Regions from separate parts of the Micromonospora sp. NPDC007220 genome, predicted to be linked through region 1. Evidence: predicted binding sites of a transcription regulator. Region 1 holds the regulator's gene; the other holds the start of a gene.
What was found. Region 1 encodes HrcA, which represses chaperone genes, less so after heat shock. Its sites were predicted from a motif close to GGTTNGCACNCTCNNNNNGAGNGTGCNAACC; they were not measured.
Positions count from the first base shown of each region.

Region 2: the regulator HrcA is predicted to act here: its motif matches at 6,713-6,743, upstream of groL (chaperonin GroEL).

Region 1 covers NZ_JBEYEU010000023.1:59,926-68,656, reverse strand. The annotation lists gene ABZ573_RS26995 (hypothetical protein) at 1-189, opposite strand, end outside; gene ABZ573_RS26990 (ABC transporter ATP-binding protein) at 203-1,147, opposite strand; gene ABZ573_RS26985 (GntR family transcriptional regulator) at 1,177-1,566, opposite strand; gene ABZ573_RS26980 (16S rRNA (uracil(1498)-N(3))-methyltransferase) at 1,834-2,568, opposite strand; gene dnaJ (molecular chaperone DnaJ) at 2,616-3,761, opposite strand; gene hrcA (heat-inducible transcriptional repressor HrcA) at 3,835-4,857, opposite strand; gene ABZ573_RS26965 (DUF4870 domain-containing protein) at 5,102-5,800, shown strand; gene hemW (radical SAM family heme chaperone HemW) at 5,841-7,064, opposite strand; gene ABZ573_RS26955 (enoyl-CoA hydratase-related protein) at 7,084-7,887, shown strand; gene ABZ573_RS26950 (hypothetical protein) at 8,070-8,731, shown strand, end outside.
Region 2 covers NZ_JBEYEU010000017.1:108,352-117,082, reverse strand. The annotation lists gene ABZ573_RS24545 (S8 family serine peptidase) at 1-2,055, shown strand, start outside; gene ABZ573_RS24540 (dienelactone hydrolase family protein) at 2,076-2,666, opposite strand; gene ABZ573_RS24535 (helix-turn-helix domain-containing protein) at 2,730-3,440, shown strand; gene ABZ573_RS24530 (GNAT family N-acetyltransferase) at 3,616-4,545, shown strand; gene ABZ573_RS24525 (hypothetical protein) at 4,637-4,834, shown strand; gene groL (chaperonin GroEL) at 4,894-6,516, opposite strand; gene ABZ573_RS24515 (DUF3824 domain-containing protein) at 6,791-7,900, opposite strand; gene ABZ573_RS24510 (cold-shock protein) at 8,115-8,318, opposite strand; gene ABZ573_RS24505 (GNAT family N-acetyltransferase) at 8,529-8,731, shown strand, end outside.

The DNA of each region.
Region 1 (8,731 bases):
ACGGTCGAACATCCCGCGGTTGAAGTCGTGACACACCGGCGACGATCCCGGGCAACCGTCGGGAGCGTGGCCTGCCGCCCACGAGGTGGCTTCGAGGGCGGAGACCAGGAGTGTCCCGCCGAGCAGAATCAACGCCCCGAACGTGACCAGCAGCTGGGCGCGGTGCTGACGGTAGGTCAGCCAGACCATCTTGCTCTCCTTCTCAGTTCGCCCGGACGATGTTGGGGCGGGGCAGCGCTGCGGCGTCGGGGTCACGCAGGTAGGTCAGGACGAGGTCCTCGAGGGACAGGGGACGTTCGGTCCACCGCTGGTCCGCAACGGCACCGGCGCCGCGGACCAGCATCGTGGCCTGCCGGCCGGTGCTGCTACGGGCTACGACGGGCAACTGGGCGGCCACCGCCTCGGCGCTGTCCGCCGGACCGGTCAGCAGCCGGTGCTCGGAGAGCAGGTCGTCGATGTCCCCGCTGACCTGCACACGGCCGCCGTTGAGAACGACCAACCAGTCGCAGGTGCCCGCAAGGTCGGGCACCACGTGCGAGGAGAGCAGGACGGTCATGCCCGTCTCCGCCACGGCGGACATCAGGCTGCTCGTCACGTCGTGTCGGGCCAGGGGGTCCAGGTCGGCGAGCGGCTCGTCCAGCACCAGCAGGTCGGGCCGCTTGGCGATCGCCAGGGTGAGCGCCACCTGGGTCTGCTGGCCGCCGGAGAGCCTCGCCACCCGCCGGTCGAGCGGGATCCTCAACTCGTCGAGCCTGCCGCGGGCCAGGTCGTCGTCCCAGTTCGGATTCATCACCCGGCCGAACCGCATCATCTCCGCGACGGTGAAACCGTCGTAGAGAGGCTTCTCCTGGGCCAGGAACGCGATCCGGGACAGCGCGGCGCCGTCGCGTCCCACCGTCGTGCCGAAGACGCGGACCGACCCCCGAGTGGGTTGCAGCAATCCGACGATCATGTGGAGGAAGGTCGTCTTGCCCGCTCCGTTGGGGCCGACCAGCGCGGCGACCCGACCGGCCGGTACGGCCACCGAACACTCGCGCAGCGCCCAGGTACGGCGGTACTGCTTGCCGAGCCCGGTCGCCTCCAGCGCATTGCCCTCCCGTCGCGCATGGGCCGGATGCTCCTCCGGAGACCTGCCCAGTCCTGGCATGTTCACGACCACCGCATCCTCACTCGTCCTCACGCCGACCGCCGGAACGAATCCATCAACACCGACGCGAACAGCGCCTCCACGTCCTCCTGGTCCAGGCCGGCGCGGCGGGCCTGGCCGACCCAGGCGGACAGCTGGGCGGCGAGTCGGGCCTGCTCACCCGCGTCGGCGGTCCGCAGCGACCGACGGACGAACGTGCCCTGCCCCGGGCGGCCGATGGCGAGGCCCTCCCGCTCGAGCTCCCGGTATGCCTTGAGCACCGTGTTGGGGTTGATCGCCAACCGCGCCACCACCTCCTTGGCGGTGGGAAGCTTGTCGCCGGGTTGAAGAACCCCTAGCCGGAGCGCGTGTTTCACCTGGTGGACGAGCTGTAGATAGGTGGAGACCCCGGACCCACGATCCAGATGGAACTCGATCAACTCCGCCCCCTTTCACTATTTCAATAGTGAAAGGGTGAAGGCGTGAGGGGGCCCTGTCAAGCCACTCCGACGGATCGGCAGTGACTCGCCGCGATCACGCGGGCGTGACGCCGCCGCCGACCACCGGAATGCGCGACAGCCCTGGCACGATGGCGGTGCTGCGGCGCTGAGCCCCCGAGGCGTTCACGTCGCCGCCGCGAGCGGCCCGGCGCACGGGGATGAGCACAGCTCCGGAAGGAACCCGATGCGGCTGCGGCGTACCGACGGTCACCAGTGGCCGAGGCGGGTGGCCAGGACACTGAGGGCGGCCACCCCGGCGGTCGACGTACGCAGCACCGAGGGCCCCAGGCGCACCGGCCGGGCGCCGGCCTCGGCGAAGGCGGTCAGCTCGGCCGGGGCGATGCCGCCCTCCGGGCCGACGACCAGCACGATCTCACCGGCGGCGGGCAGCTCGACGGTGGTCAGCCGCTCCCGCGCCTCCTCGTGCAGGACGAACGTCGCGGCGGCGCCCGCGATCCGGCGGGCCACCGTCGCGGTGGACTCGTCGGGGGCGCCGGCCACCACGGGCAGCCACGACCGGCGGGCCTGCTTCGCCGCCTCGCGGGCCGTCGCCACCCACTTCTCCCGGGCCCGGGCGCCCCGGTCGCCGCGCCACTGCGCCACCGAGCGGGACGCCGCCCAGGGCACGATCTCGTCCACCCCGACCTCGGTCATCGCCTGCACGGCCAGCTCGCCCCGGTCGCCCTTGGCGATGCCCTGCACCACGACGAGCCGGGGGACGGCCGCGTCGACGTACCCCCGGGAGATGACGTCGAGTTCGAGGCTGCCCCGGCCGACGGCCGTGACCACCGCGGACGCGGTGCCGCCCCGGCCGTCGGCGAGCAGGAGTTCCTCGCCGACGCGCAGTCGTTGCACCGTGGCGGCGTGGTGCCCCTCGGGGCCGCCCAGGGTGAGCTGGTCGGCGGTGGGCAGCGACTCGACCAGGAACAGCGGCGCGGACACGACGATCAGGCTAGCCGCCCCGGCGGACGCCGGGGCGGTCAGGCCGCTCAGGCGTGGCCGTTGAAGGCGTCGCGCATCCGGGAGAAGAAGCCGCCCTGCTTGGTGAGCTCGGCGACCTCCTCGCCCCGGGTCTTGGCGAAGTCGCGCAGCATCTTCTCCTGGTCGGCGTCGAGCTTGGTGGGGGTGCGCACGTCGAGGTGGACGTAGAGGTCACCCCGGCCGGTGCCACGCAGGTGCGGCACACCCCGGGCGCGCAGCCGCAGCGTGCTGCCCGGCTGGGTGCCGGCCTTGACGTCGACCGTCTCCTCGCTGTCCAGCGTCTTGATGGTGAGCCGGGTGCCGAGGGCCGCCGCGGTCATCGGCACCGTGACGCGGCAGTGCAGGTCGTCGCCCTTGCGGGAGTAGACGTCGTGCGGCCGCTCGTGGATCTCCACGTAGAGGTCGCCGGCCGTGCCGCCGCCCGGGCCGACCTCACCCTGCTGGGCGAGGCGGATGCGCATGCCGTCCTCGACACCGGCCGGGATCTTGACGGTCAGCGAGCGGCGGGTGCGGACGCGGCCGTCGCCGGCGCAGGTCGGGCACGGGTGCGGGATGGTGGTGCCGTAGCCCTGGCAGACCGTGCACGGCCGGGCGGAGACCACCTGGCCGAGGAAGGTGCGCTGCACGGACTGCACCTCGCCCCGGCCGGCGCACGCCTCACAGGTGGCCAGGTGGGTGCCGGCCGCCGTGCCGGCGCCGGAGCAGGTGGTGCAGAGCACGGCGGTGTCGACGGTGATCGGCGCCTCGACGCCGAACGCGGTCTCGTGCAGGTCCAGCTCCAGCCGCAGGATGGCGTCGGCGCCGGGCCGGGTACGCGGTCGCGGACCCCGCGAACCGCCGGCCGCGCCGCCGAAGAACGCGTCCATGATGTCCTGGAAGCCGACGAACGGTCCGGCGCCGCCGGGGCCGCCCGGGCCACCCGCACCCCCGCCCCCGGGGGCGAGCGGGTCACCGCCCAGGTCGACGATCTGCCGTTTCCGGTCGTCCGAGAGGACCTCGTACGCGGCGTTGATGTCCTTGAACTTCTCCTGGGCCTCCGGATCCGGATTCACGTCCGGGTGGAACTGCCGCGCCAGCTTGCGGTAGGCGCGCTTGATCTCGTCGTCGGAGGCTTCCCGGCTCACGCCGAGAATGCCGTAGTAGTCCCTGGCCACTGCGTTCCGTGTCCTCATGTTCGTCTCGCGTTGCGCCGGTCGGCGGCCGGAGCCGGCCGTCGGCCCTGACTGGTCAGTTCTGGGCCAGCAGCTCGCCCACGTAGCGTGCCACGGCCCGCACCGTGGCGATGGTGCCGGGGTAGTCCATCCGGGTCGGCCCCAGCACGCCGAGGCCGCCGACGCTGGTCGCGCCCGGCCCGTAGCCGGTGCTGACCACCGAGGCGGCGCGCAGGTTGTCGATCTCGTTCTCGTCGCCGATCAGCACCCGCGTCGTGCTCGGCTCCGCCTCGCCGATGAGCTTGAGCATGACGACCTCCTCCTCCAGCGCCTCCAGGATGGGGCGCAGGGAGCCCTGGAAGTCGAGCAGGCCGCCGCGGGTGAGGTTGGCCGTCCCGGCCAGCGCGATCCGCTCCTCGTGCCGCTCGATCAGCGTCTCCAGCAGCACGGTGGAGAGGGTGGTCATGGCCGGGCGCAGGTGGGGCACCGACTCCTCGACGAGCGCCTGCACCAGCGGCGGGGTCTCCGACAGCCGGGTGCCGACCAGCTTCTCGTTGACCAGCCGGCGCAGGTCCATGACGTCGTCGGCGGGGATCGGCGCGGGCAGCTCGACCAGCCGCTGCTCGACCCGGCCGGTGTCGGCGATCATGACCAGCATCAGCCGGGTGGTGGAAATCGGCACCAGCTCCAGGTGACGCACCGAGGAACGGGCCAGGCTCGGGTACTGCACGACGGCGACCTGCCGGGTGAGTTGCGCCAGCAGCCGGACGGTGCGGTGCACCACGTCGTCGAGGTCGACGGCGCCGACCAGGAAACGCTCGATCGCCCGGCGCTCGGCCGGACTGAGCGGCTTCACCCGGGACAGCCGGTCCACGAAGAGCCGGTAGCCCCGGTCGGTGGGCACCCGGCCGGCACTGGTGTGCGGCTGGCGGATGTAGCCCTCCTCCTCCAGCACGGCCATGTCGTTGCGGACGGTCGCCGGTGAGACCCCCAGCTGGTGCCGCTCGACAAGCGCCTTGCTGCCGACGGGCTCCTGCGTGGCGACGTAGTCCTCGACGATCGCGCGCAGCACGGCGAGCTTGCGGTCGTCGAGACCCATCCTCCCCACCTCCTGTCGCACGTCGGCCCCGGCACTCGGGGGGCCGGGGCGGGCTGCTGGCACTCGACTGTAGCGAGTGCCAGTCTACGTCGGCGGGGCCGCCCGCGCGATGATCGACCTGGGGTGATCAGTCCGATCGGCGACCGCGCGGGCCCACCCGACGCCCCCGTGGGGCCGGTGTTCCGGGCGTCCCGGCCGGTGTCGCGCTGGTGCCGCCTTGCCGGCTGCCCCTACCGTGACCTTCATGACTGAACCACCTCGCCCTCCCGGAGCGGGGGACCCCGGCTTCCCGCCGGACCCGACCGCCCCGTCGGGGGTTCCCGGCCCCGCCGGCTCCGGCGACCCCACCGCACCACTGTCCGGGGCACCGGGCCCGGGCAGCCATCCTCCACCCGGTGGCTATCCGCCGCCCACCGGTGACCAGCCGCCGTCGGGCGGCTACCCTCCGCCCGGCGACTACCCACCGCCCGGTGGCTACGGACCGCCCGGCGACTACCCGCCGCCCGGCGGCTACGGACCGCCCGGCGGCTACGGAGCGCCGGGGGCCGGCTATCCGACCGGTGGCGGCTACGGACCACCGACGGGCGGCTACGCCAGCAACGAGGACAAGAACTGGGCCCTGATCGCCCATTTCGGCGGCGCGGCCGGCGTGATCGTCGGCGGCGGCATGCTCGGCTGGCTGGCGCCGCTCATCGCGCTGATGGTCCGGGGGCAGCAGTCGCCGACCGCCCGGGCGCACGCCGCCGCGGCGCTGAACTTCCAGCTCACCTGGACGATCGTCGGGGTGCTGAGCTGGGTGGTCACGCTGATCACCTGCGGGGTGCTGTTCTTCGTCCCCATGCTCGTCTGGCTGGTGCCGCTGATCTTCGGCATCATCGGCGGGCTCAAGGCCAACGAGGGCGTGCTCTACCGCTACCCGTTGACCTACACCTTCACCAAGTGACCCGGGTCGGCCGCTCCCCCGGCCGGCCCAGGCACGCGGTTCAGGGCAGCAGGTCGCGGACGACCGCGTCGGCGAGCAGCCGGCCCCGCAGGGTCAGCACGGCCCGGCCGGCCGCGTGCTCGTCGGCGGCCAGCAGCCCGTCGGCGAGGGCCCGTGCGGCACCGGCCCGACCGGCGTCGTCGAGGGCGTCCAGGGGCAGCCCGGAGGCGAGGCGCAGTCGGAGCATGACGTCCTCCATGTGCGCCTCGTCGGCCGTGAGCACCTCGCGGGCCAGGCCGGGCGACTCGCCGCCGGCGAGCCGCTTCGCGTACGTCGTGGGGTGCTTGACGTTCCACCAGCGCACGCCGCTGACGTGGCTGTGCGCCCCCGGGCCGAGGCCCCACCAGTCGGCGCCGGTCCAGTAGAGCAGGTTGTGCCGGCACCGGGCCGCCTCGTCGCGGGCCCAGTTCGACACCTCGTACCAGGAGAGGCCGGCCGCACCGAGGGCGGCCTCCGCGGCGAGGTAGCGGTCCGCGGCGACGTCGTCGGAGGGGTACGGCAGCTCGCCGCGCCGCATCCGGGCGGCCAGCCGCGTGCCGTCCTCCACGATCAGGGCGTACGCGCTGACGTGGTCCACCCCAGCGGCGACGACCTGGTCGAGGGAGGCGGCGAAGTCCGCCTCGGTCTCCCCCGGCGTGCCGTAGATCAGGTCCAGGTTGACGTGGTCGAACCCGGCGTCGCGGGCCTCGCGGGCGGCGGCGACGGCCCGGCCGGCGCTGTGCGTGCGGTCGAGGATCGCCAGCACCCCCGGCGCGGCGGACTGCATGCCCAGCGAGATCCGGGTGTAGCCGGCGGCCCGCAGCGCCTTCAGCGACTCGGGCGTGACCGATTCCGGATTGGCCTCGGTGGTCACCTCGGCGCCGGGCGCGAGCCCCCAGGTGCGGTCGATGCCGTCGAGGATCCGCGCCAGGTCGTCGGCGGGGAGCAGGGTCGGGGTGCCGCCGCCGACGAAGACCGTGTCCACCCGGGGCGGGGGCGCGTCGCCCAGCACCCGGCGGGCGAGCGCCAGCTCGGCCAGCACGGTGTCGGCGTAGTCCTCCCGGCCCGCCCCGCCGCCCAGTTCGGCGGCCGTGTACGTGTTGAAGTCGCAGTAGCCGCAGCGGCTGGCGCAGAACGGCACGTGCACGTACACGCCGAAGCCGCGCGCGCCGACGGCTCGGGTGGCGGTGGCGGGCAGCGAGCCGTCGACGGGGACGGTTTCGCCTTCTGGAAGGACGCCGGGCATGGCCACTAGTGTGCCCGGCATGACCTCTCCAGACGTGCTCGTGCGGGTCGCCACGGCCCGTGGGGTGACCACCCTCACCCTGGACAGCCCGCACAATCGCAACGCGCTCTCCACGCCGCTGATGACCCAGCTGCTGGCCGGCCTCGCCGAGGCGGTCGCCGACGACGCCGTACGCGTGGTCGTGCTCGACCACGCGGGCCCGGTCTTCTGTTCCGGCGCCGACCTGAAGGAGACGGCCGCCGCGTACGCCAGCGGGAGCGTGCCGGCCGGGATGCTCGGCGACGTGCTCGCGGCGGTCTGGGAGTGCCCGAAGCCGGTGGTGGCGAAGGTGGCCGGCCCGGCCCGGGCGGGCGGCCTCGGTCTCATCGCGGCGGCCGACCTGGCGGTGTGCGCGCGGGAGGCGACGTTCGCCTTCACCGAGGTGCGGATCGGCGTGGTGCCGGCGGTCATCTCCGCGACCGTGCTGCCCCGCCTGCATCCCCGCGCGGCGGCCGAGCTCTACCTGACCGGCGACACCTTCGACGGCCGGCGGGCGGCCGAGATCGGCCTGGTCACCGCCGCCGTGCCGGCGGACGGACTGGACGCGGCGGTTGCGGGGTACTGCGACTCTCTGGTGCGGGGGGCACCGGGCGCGCTGGCCGGGGCGAAGCAGCTGTTGCGCCGGCCGCCCGCCACGGACCTGCGGGCGGAGATCGCCGACCTGTCCACCCTCTCGACCGGGTACTTCCTGTCGGAGGAGGGACGCGAGGGCGTCCTGGCGTTCCGGGAGAAGCGGCCGGCGCGCTGGGTGCCCGCCGACGGCGACGCGGGCGCCGACCGGTAACACCGGGTGGCGTCGGGCGGGGTGTGGCCGCGCGGTGAGCGGGGACTGCGGGTTGCGTCCCGGCGGCCCGCCGGGCGTCCGCCCCGGCGGTCGGTGCCACGCCCCGGCGCTTTTGGAGAACCGGTCGGACGACCCGGAAGGCACCACGAGGGACGTACGCTTGTCGGACTGTCGATCAGGGGGTGTGGGTGCGTACTCGGGCAGTCGTGGCGGGCGGTGTCGTCCTCGTCGTCCTCGTCGCGGTCGGGATCTGGATCGTCATCCGGCAGATGGGCGGGCAGCTGCGCCTTCCCCTGGCCAGCCGGACCTGCACGGTGCAGGCGGACGGCCGGGTGGCGCTGGACCCCGACCAGATGGCCAACGCGGCGACGATCGCGGCCATCGGCATCCAGCGGAAGATGCCCGAGCGGGCCGTCGTCGTGGCGCTGGCCACCGCCTACCAGGAATCCGGCCTGCGCAACCTCGCGGGCGGCGACCGCGACTCGGTCGGGCTGTTCCAGCAGCGCCCCAGCCAGGGGTGGGGCACCCCGGAGCAGATCCGCGACCCCCGCTACGCGGCCAGGAAGTTCTACGCCGGGCTGAAGAAGGTGCGCGGCTGGGAGCAGATGCGGGTCACCGACGCGGCGCAGAAGGTGCAGCGCTCGGCCTTCCCGGAGGCGTACGAGAAGTGGGCCGACGAGTCCGAGGTGCTGACCCGGGCCCTGGTCGGGCACGCCACCGGCGCGGTCGCCTGCACGGTGGGCCGCGACCCGGCGATGCGCGGCGAGGCCGCGGCGACCGCGCTGACCCGCGGCCTGTCGTTGGACTGGGGCCTGGCCGGCGCGACCACCGCGGCGGACCTGAC
Region 2 (8,731 bases), on a different contig from region 1:
CGGGCGCTGGCCCGCCGCGTGCCGGTCGCGACCCCCCGGGTGCCCGCGTCGGCCGCCCCGCCCTGGGCACCCGCGTCGGCCGCCCCGCGCCGGGCGCCCACGTCGGCCGCCACGCTGCTCGGGGTGGCCGGCGGGCTGGCGCTGCTGCTGCCCTGGGCCTGGCTGGGCGCCCTCGGTGGGCTGCTGGAGACGGTGCTCGCCGGGGTCGCCGCTGCCGCGCTCGGCGTGCTGGCCGGGGCGCTGCTGGACGACGCCTTCTGGTCCCGCTTCACCGTCGGCGAACCGCCCCGGCCGACCCGGTTGGTGCTGGTCGGCGGCCTGGTCGCCGGGGTCGCCCTGCTGCTGCTCGCCGCCGGGGTCGGCCAGTCCGGGGCCCAGCTTCCCCTGCTGCTGATCCTGCCGCCGGCCGGCTTCGCGCTGGCGGCCCTGCACGCGGCGGCCCGCCGCCCGGCCCCGACCGGGCGACCGGGGACGGGCGCCCTGCGGCCCGCGGCCCGTTGGCTGGTCGGGCTCGGCGTGCTCGGCCCGCTGGCCTTCACCGATCCCGAGGAGATCACCCTCCTCCTGGCCAGCACCCGCGACGTGCCGTTCTGGGTGGCCGCCGCCGCCGGCGCCGGGCTCGCCGTCGCGGCCGTCCTCGCCGTGACGTACGGCGTGCTGCTGGGCCGGGGCCGGCGGCCGAGCCGGCGGGTGGCCGGGGTGACCGCCGCCGCGCTGCTGCTGGCGGTCGGCGCGGTGGCCGTCGGCGCGGGGCAGCCTGGCCTGCACGGCGAGCGGCTGTTCGTGGTGCTCCGCGAGCAGGCCGATCTCGCCGGCGTCCCGGCGACGACCGGTCGGGCCGGCCGGGACGCCCGGGTCGCCGAGGTCCACCGGCGGCTGGTCGCGACCGCCGAGCGGACCCAGGCCGACCTGCGCCGGGACCTGCGCCGGCTGCGGCTCGACCACACCCCCTACTACCTCGTCAACGCCGTCGAGGTGGACGGCGGGCCGGCGGTACGGGCCTGGCTGTCGCGCCGTCCTGAGGTCGCCCGGGTGCTGGTCAGCCAACGGGTGCGACCGCTGCCCGCGCCGGCCGGCCGCAGTCGCGGCACCGCGCCCGCGCCCGGCGGCCCCGAGTGGAACGTCCGGATGCTCGGTGCGGACCGGGTCTGGTCCCAGCTCGGGGTGGACGGCTCCGGGATCGTGGTGGGCAGCTCGGACTCGGGCGTGGACGGCGGGCATCCCGCGCTGGCGGGCAGCTTCCGGGGCGGCGACGACTCCTGGCACGACCCGTGGAACGGCACCCGGGCGCCGACCGACCAGGGCGGGCACGGCACCCACACGACGGGCAGCGCGGTGGGCCGGGGCGGCATCGGGGTCGCCCCGGGCGCCCGGTGGGCCGGCTGCGTCAACCTGGACCGCAATCTCGGCAATCCCGCGTACTACCTCGACTGCCTCCAGTTCATGCTGGCGCCCTTCCCGGTGGGCGGGGACCCGTTCAGCGACGGGCGCCCGGCACGCGCGCCGGACATCCTCACCAACTCGTGGGGCTGCCCGGCGCTCGAAGGCTGCGACCCGGGCGTGCTCGGGCCGGCCACCGCCGCCCTGGACGCCGCCGGCGTCATGGTGGTGGCAGCGGCCGGCAACACCGGGCCGTACTGCGGCTCGATCGACGACCCGCCCGCCCCGTACGCGGACGTGCTGACCGTCGGCGCGGTCGACCGGCAGCGCAAGGTCACCCTCTTCTCGTCGCGGGGACCGGTGCCGGGGGCGGCCAAGCCGGACCTGGTCGCGCCCGGCGACGAGGTGCTGTCGGCGATGCCGGGCGGCGGGTACGCCGTCCTGAGCGGCACCTCGATGGCGACGCCGCAGGTGGCCGGCGTGGTGGCGCTGATGTGGTCGGCCAACCCGGCGCTGGTCGGCGACCTGCCCCGCACCCGGCAGATCCTGCGGGACACCGCGACCCCGGCCGTGGCCACGTACGCCGCCCGGACGCAGACCTGCGGGGGCGACCGGAACATCACCGGTGCCGGCCTGGTCGACGCGTACGCCGCCGTCCAAGCGGCGCGGGGGTGAGGTCGGCGCGGAGCGCCGGTTCACCCCAGCCGGTCGAGGAACTCCCGCGAGCGCCGCAGCACCAGTGCCGTCGCCTCCGCGTCGTACGACGGCAGCGTGCTGTCGGCGAACAGGTGCTGGTCGCCCGGGTAGACGAACAGCTCGCCGAGGTCGGGGCCGACGATGCCGACCAGCTCGCGGGCGGCTTCGATGTCGCCCTCCAGGGCGAAGAACGGGTCGGCGTCCATACCGTGGATCTGCACCGGAACCCCGGCGGGCCAGGGGCCGACGGCCCATTCGCCGGTGACGGGCAGGCAGGATTCGTAGAGCAGCGCGCCACGGGCGCCGGGCCGGGTCTGGGCGAGCCGCTGGGCGGTGGCGGCGCCCCAGGAGAAGCCCGCGTGGACCAGCCCGTCGGGCAGCTCGGCCACGGCCCGGTCGGCGCGCTCGCGCAGCACCTCGCGCCCGATGCGTTTCGTGAGCGCGAAGCCCTCGTCGAGGGTCGCCGGGCGTTCACCGTCGAACAGGTCGGGGGTGTGCACGCTGTGCCCGCCCGCCCGCAACTGTTCGGCGAACTCGCGCAGCCCCTCGGTGAGCCCGTGCAGATGGTGGAACAGGACCACGTCGGCCATCTCTACACTCCTGTCAACAGACGACAACGATCGAATGATCCATGATTCTAGAACGGTCGAGAAATGTCGAGCAATGAGCGGATCCCGGACTACGACCTCGACGAGCTGCTCGTGGTCACCGCGCCCGCGCAGCTTCGCGCGCTGGCCGATCCCCTGCGCGCCACCCTCCTGGAGCTGCTCCTGGAGCGGGCCGCCACGGTGACCGAGCTGGCCCGGGCGGTCGACCGGCCGAAGAGCAGCGTCGCCTACCACGTGACCGCGCTCGTCGACGCCGGCCTGCTCAAGGTGGTGCGGACCCGGCGGGTGCGGGCGATCGACGAGCGGTACTACGGCCGGGTTGCCCGCACGCTCTACATCGGCGCGCTCACCCGTCCCGAGGACAGACAGGTCGCGACCGCCGTCAACGGGCTCGCGGAGGCCGTCGCCGAATCGGCCGTCGCCCACGCCGCCGACGACCTGCGCTGCACCCTCGTGCACGCCCGCATCCCGATCGAGGAGGTACGCGCGTTCTGGGCCGAGGTGCAGGCGCTGGCCCGCCGCTTCGCCCAGATCCCCCGGTCCGGCGACCAGGTGTACGGATTCGTCGCCGGCCTCTACCCCACCGACGCGCCGACCCTTCCCGAGCGCGAGCCCGAGCCGGAGCGCGAGCCGAAGCCCGAGCCCGAGCCGGAGTCCGAGCCCGAGCCGAAGCGCGACCCGGACCCCGAGCGCGAGCCGGACCCGGAGCGCGAGCCGAAGCCCGAGCCCGAGCCGAAACCCGGGCCGGCCGGCTGAGGCGATCGGGTCGGTCGCGGCACGCCACGGCGGACCGACGTGAACGAGCCCTCGCCGCACGTGGACTGGTCGTCGGCGCGGTCCGCCGGCCGGGCGGCGCCAACGGGGGCTCTTCCCAGGCGCCAGCAGGGGCTCTGCTTAACAGAAGCGCTCCGGTGACCTAGGGTCGGCGTCCATGGACCTGAAGATCGTCGAGCTGGGACCCGACCGGCGGCCCGCCGTGGTGGAGCTCTGCGGGCGGGCACTGGACCTGCCGGAGGACGCGGCCGAGGCGCCGGCTGTCGTGGACACCCTGTGGGCGCGGGCCGCCGCCCACCGCCCGGTGTTCGCGTGGGGCGCGCACCGGCAGGGGCGCCTCGTCGGTGTGCTCATCGGCTCCCTCGCCGCCGGCGACGGCGACGCCCGTGGTCACGTCGACCTGGTCGCGGTGGCACCGGAGGAGCGGCGACGCGGTGTCGGGAGGGCCCTGCTGGCGACCGCCGAGGCGCGGTTCGCCGAGCTCGGCGCGGTGGAGGTGCTGCTCGCCGGGAATCCGCCGTACTACGCCTGGCCCGGGATCGACGTGCGCTACACCCCGGCGGTCTGCGCCGCGCTGGCGCTCGGCTACCGGCAGGACCGGACGGCGTGGAACATGACCGCCGACCTGTCGTACGACGGCTCGCCCGCGCTGCGCCCGACGGAGCCGGCGGAGGCGCGGCTGGCCGGGCAGGGCGTCACGGTCCGGCGCGCCGAGGCGGGTGACCTGCCGGCGCTGGCGGAGTTCGCCCGCGCCACCTTCGGCGGGGCCTGGGACGCCGAACTGGCCGGCTCGGTGGGCCGGGAGGGGGCGGGCTGCCACCTGGCCGAGCGCGACGGCGTGATGCTCGGCTTCGCCGCGTACGGGTCGTCGCGGCCGAGCTGGTTCGGCCCGATGGGCACCGCCCCGGCGGCCGAGGGCTCGGGGATCGGCGGGGTGCTGCTGCGCCGCTGCCTGCGCGAGCAGCGGGCGGCGGGCGTGACGGCTGCGCAGATCGGCTGGGTCGGGCCGGTCCCGTTCTACTCGGGCAGCGCGGGTGCCCGGATCGAGCGCGTCTTCTTCCTGTACCGCAGGACGCTCGGCGACTGACAACGGGGCGAACGGGATATAGACCCTCATAACGCCATTCGCCCGCATTGGTGATCGTCGCGCCCTACCGTTTCCGGTAGAGGAGGCAGCCATGACCACGGACGACGAACGCCCCGGCCCGTTGCCGTTCGACCGGCTCGACTACGGCGACGCCGAGCAGCAGGCGGAGATGGCCGGCGTCGACGAGCCGGCCGACGAGCCGGTGACGCTGGTCGACGAGCCGGTGCAGATCCCGCAGCCGTACGACCGGGCGCAGAAGAGACGCAACCAACGGCCACTGCCGACGTGACAGCGCAAGGGGCGGACCGCTGACGCGGCCCGCCCCTCACGGCGTTGTCGGAGCTGGACTCAGAAGTCCATGTCCCCGCCACCCGGACCAGCCGGGGCGGCCGGGGTCTTCTCCGGCTTGTCCGCCACGACGGCCTCGGTGGTGAGGAAGAGCGCCGCGATCGACGAGGCGTTCTGCAGCGCCGAACGCGTCACCTTGGCCGGGTCGATGATGCCCGCGGCCAGCAGGTCGACGTACTCGCCGTTGGCGGCGTTGAGGCCGTGACCCGGGTTCAGGTTACGGACCTTCTCCACCACGACGCCGCCCTCGAGGCCGGCGTTGACGGCGATCTGCCGCAGCGGGGCGTCCAGCGCGACCTTGACGATATTCGCACCGGTCGCCTCGTCGCCGACCAGGTCCAGCTTGTCGAAGGCGGTCTTGCCGGCCTGCACCAGCGCGACGCCACCACCCGGGACGATGCCCTCCTCGACGGCGGCCTTCGCGTTGCGGACGGCGTCCTCGATGCGGTGCTTGCGCTCCTTGAGCTCGACCTCGGTGGCCGCGCCGACCTTGATCACCGCGACGCCGCCGGCCAGCTTGGCCAGCCGCTCCTGCAGCTTCTCGCGGTCGTAGTCGGAGTCGCTCTTGTCGATCTCGGCCCGGATCTGGTTGACCCGGCCCTGGATCTGCTCGGCGTCGCCGGCACCGTCGACGATGGTGGTCTCGTCCTTGGTCACCACGACCTTGCGGGCGCGGCCCAGCATGTCGAGGCCGACGGCGTCCAGCTTGAGGCCGACCTCCTCGCTGATGACCTGGCCACCGGTGAGGATGGCGATGTCGGCCAGCATGGCCTTGCGGCGGTCACCGAAGCCCGGCGCCTTGACGGCGACGGACTTGAAGGTGCCCCGGACCTTGTTGACGACCAGGGTCGCCAGGGCCTCGCCCTCGATGTCCTCGGAGATGATCAGCAGCGGCTTGCCCGACTGCATGACCTTCTCGAGGATCGGGAGCAGGTCCTTGACCGACGAGATCTTGCTGTTGACGATCAGGAGGTAGGGGTCGTCGAAGACGGCCTCCATGCGCTCCGGGTCGGTCATGAAGTAGGCCGAGATGTAGCCCTTGTCGAAGCGCATACCCTCGGTGAGCTCCAGCTCCAGCCCGAAGGTGTTGCTCTCCTCGACGGTGATGACGCCTTCCTTGCCCACCTTGTCCATCGCCTCGGCGATGATCTCGCCGACGCTGGTGTCACCGGCGGAGATGGAGGCGGTGGAGGCGATCTGCTCCTTGGTCTCGACGTCCTTGGCGAGCTTGAGCAGCTCCTCCGAGACGCTGGCCACGGCGGCCTCGATGCCCCGCTTCAGGGCCATCGGGTTGGCACCGGCGGCCACGTTGCGCAGGCCCTCGCGGACCAGGGCCTGGGCCAGGACGGTCGCCGTCGTCGTGCCGTCACCGGCGACGTCGTCGGTCTTCTTCGCGACCTCCTTGACCAGCTCGGCGCCGATCTTCTCGTAGGGGTCCTCGAGCTCGATCTCCTTGGCGATGCTCACACCATCGTTGGTGATGGTGGGGGCACCCCACTTCTTCTCGAGGACGACGTTGCGGCCCTTGGGGCCGAGGGTCACCTTCACGGCGTCGGCGAGCTGGTTCATGCCCCGCTCGAGGCCGCGGCGCGCCTCTTCGTCGAACGCGATCATCTTGGCCATACGGCGTTGTCCTCCTGGACACTCACGGGCCACCCGGAGTGTGTGTCCCGGATGGGCCGCCTGGTGTACGCACCTTGGGACGTCGCCACCTGGCGACGACGACGTCTCCTCGGCCGGGCCGGATAGCCCGCGACGACCGGCCATGTGCCGCAGCCGCGTCTGGACGCCGCTACGACCGTGGCCCTACCGCCCCGACCATTGGCACTCACGGTATGCGAGTGCCAATGACTTGTTTAGCACTCTCCCCTGCCGAGTGCAAGCACGATCGCCCCGGTCAGCCGAGTTCACCGGTCAGCCGGGCGCTGTCCACCGGCCCCTCGTGGGCGCGCTGCTCGGCGTACGTGACGACCAGGCCGACCAACTGGGCGAGGTGGGTCGGCAGGGCCAGCACCGCGCCCACCAGCGTCACCACGAGCACGCCGACCGCCGTGCCGGGCGACTCCAGCGGGGTGGTGCCGAACGGCAGCGTGCCGATGCCCTCCACCATGCCGGCGGCCCCGCTGCCGACGATCACCGCCGCCGCGACCAGCGCCACCCGGCCGAGCAGCAGACCGAGCCGGTCGTGGAACATCCGGAAGGAACGGCCGATCGGGTGCTGCCGCTCGAACAGGTAGACCGGGCCGGCCATGCTCAGCGCGAAGGCGAAGTAGATGCCGGGGATCACGCAGAAACAGACCCCGAGCCCGATGATCACGCTCATCAGCAGGGTCCAGCCCCAGAGGCCCAGCGCCCGACGCGCCCCGTAGGAGAGGGCCGCGCCCACGCTCACCGGCTGACCGGCCGCCTGCCGGGTGACCACCCAGGTGCCGGCCGCCCAGCCCAGGCTCTGCACGAAACCGAAGACGAGGGCGCTGCCGAGCACCACGAACAGCAGGACGCCCGTGTCGGTCAGGAAGGTGTCGGGCAGCGCGGCGGGGTCGTCGGCCATCGACTCCTCCCACTTGGCGCTCGGGTCGACGACCAACGAGAGCATCGACACCACCAGGGCCGGCAGCACCTGGGTGAGCAGCAGGATCGGCAGCAGCAGCCGCCAGCCCCGGCGCACCGCGCCGACGCACCGGCCGAACCAGCCGTTGACGCCCGCGCCGGGCGGGGTGACGAGCAGGTCGGCGGGGTCGAGGCCGTGCCCCGGCGGGTACCACCCGTGGACCGGCTGCCCGGGATAGGCGCCCGGCTGCCCGGGATAGGCGACCGGGGCGCCCGGGTACCACGGCTGCCCGCCGTACGGGCCGGAGCCGGCCGGGTACCCGCCGGTGGGCGGGAAGACCCAGTCCTGCGGCTGTTGCGGGCCCGTCGGCGCAGCACCGCCCGGGCCGACGGGTGGTGTCGCGGAGGGGTCGGGCTCTCCCGGGGGCGGTGCGGCCTGGGGTGGCTGGTCGGACATGAACCCTCCTCAGCGATGGCTGGAACGGCTCACGATCCTTCCCTGCCGACGCAACCGCGCCGAAGCCCGCCCCCGTGCAGCGGACCGGCAGACTGCCCGGCCCCGTGGAGCGGACCGGCCGACGACCGCCCGGACCACCGGGCCGCCCCCGGCCGGCGCCCCACGACCGGTGGTCGGGAGGTCGGTCGGCGCGGGGGCGCGGGAGGGACGCCCGTCAGGCGATGACGCGCACGCGCTCGGCCTGGGGGCCCTTCTGGCCCTGGGCGATCTCGAACTCGACCCGCTGGCCGTCGTCCAACGCCTTGTAGCCGTCCATCTCGATCGCCGAGAAGTGGACGAAGACGTCCTGCCCACCGTCGACGGCGATGAAGCCGTAGCCCTTTTCGGAGTTGAACCACTTCACGGTGCCCTCTGCCACGGTGCACTTCCTCACTCTGCGCGGCGTTCCACGACCCCGGAGGCCGGGCGGGCCGGCACCGGAGGACCACCGGCTCGGCGATCGACGAGGGCCGCTGAAACGGTGACCGAAATCGCACGCTACACGAAGCGTGACGACACCGCACGACCACAAATCGGACATACGCCGATCGAACGCCATCGGCCGTCATCGTTGTGATAGGCATTCGGCATGACGAGCACGCCCGACGGTCCGAGGCCGACGCGGCGGGCGCAGATCCGGCGGGTCCGCCCCCCGGACGCGGCTCGGATGCGGGCGCTGCGGCTGGAGATGCTCGCCGACGCCCCGCTGGCCTTCCTGGAGACCCTCGCCGACGCGGCGGCCCGGTCGCACGCCGACTACGCGGCCAGGATCGCGGCCGTCTCCGTCGGGGC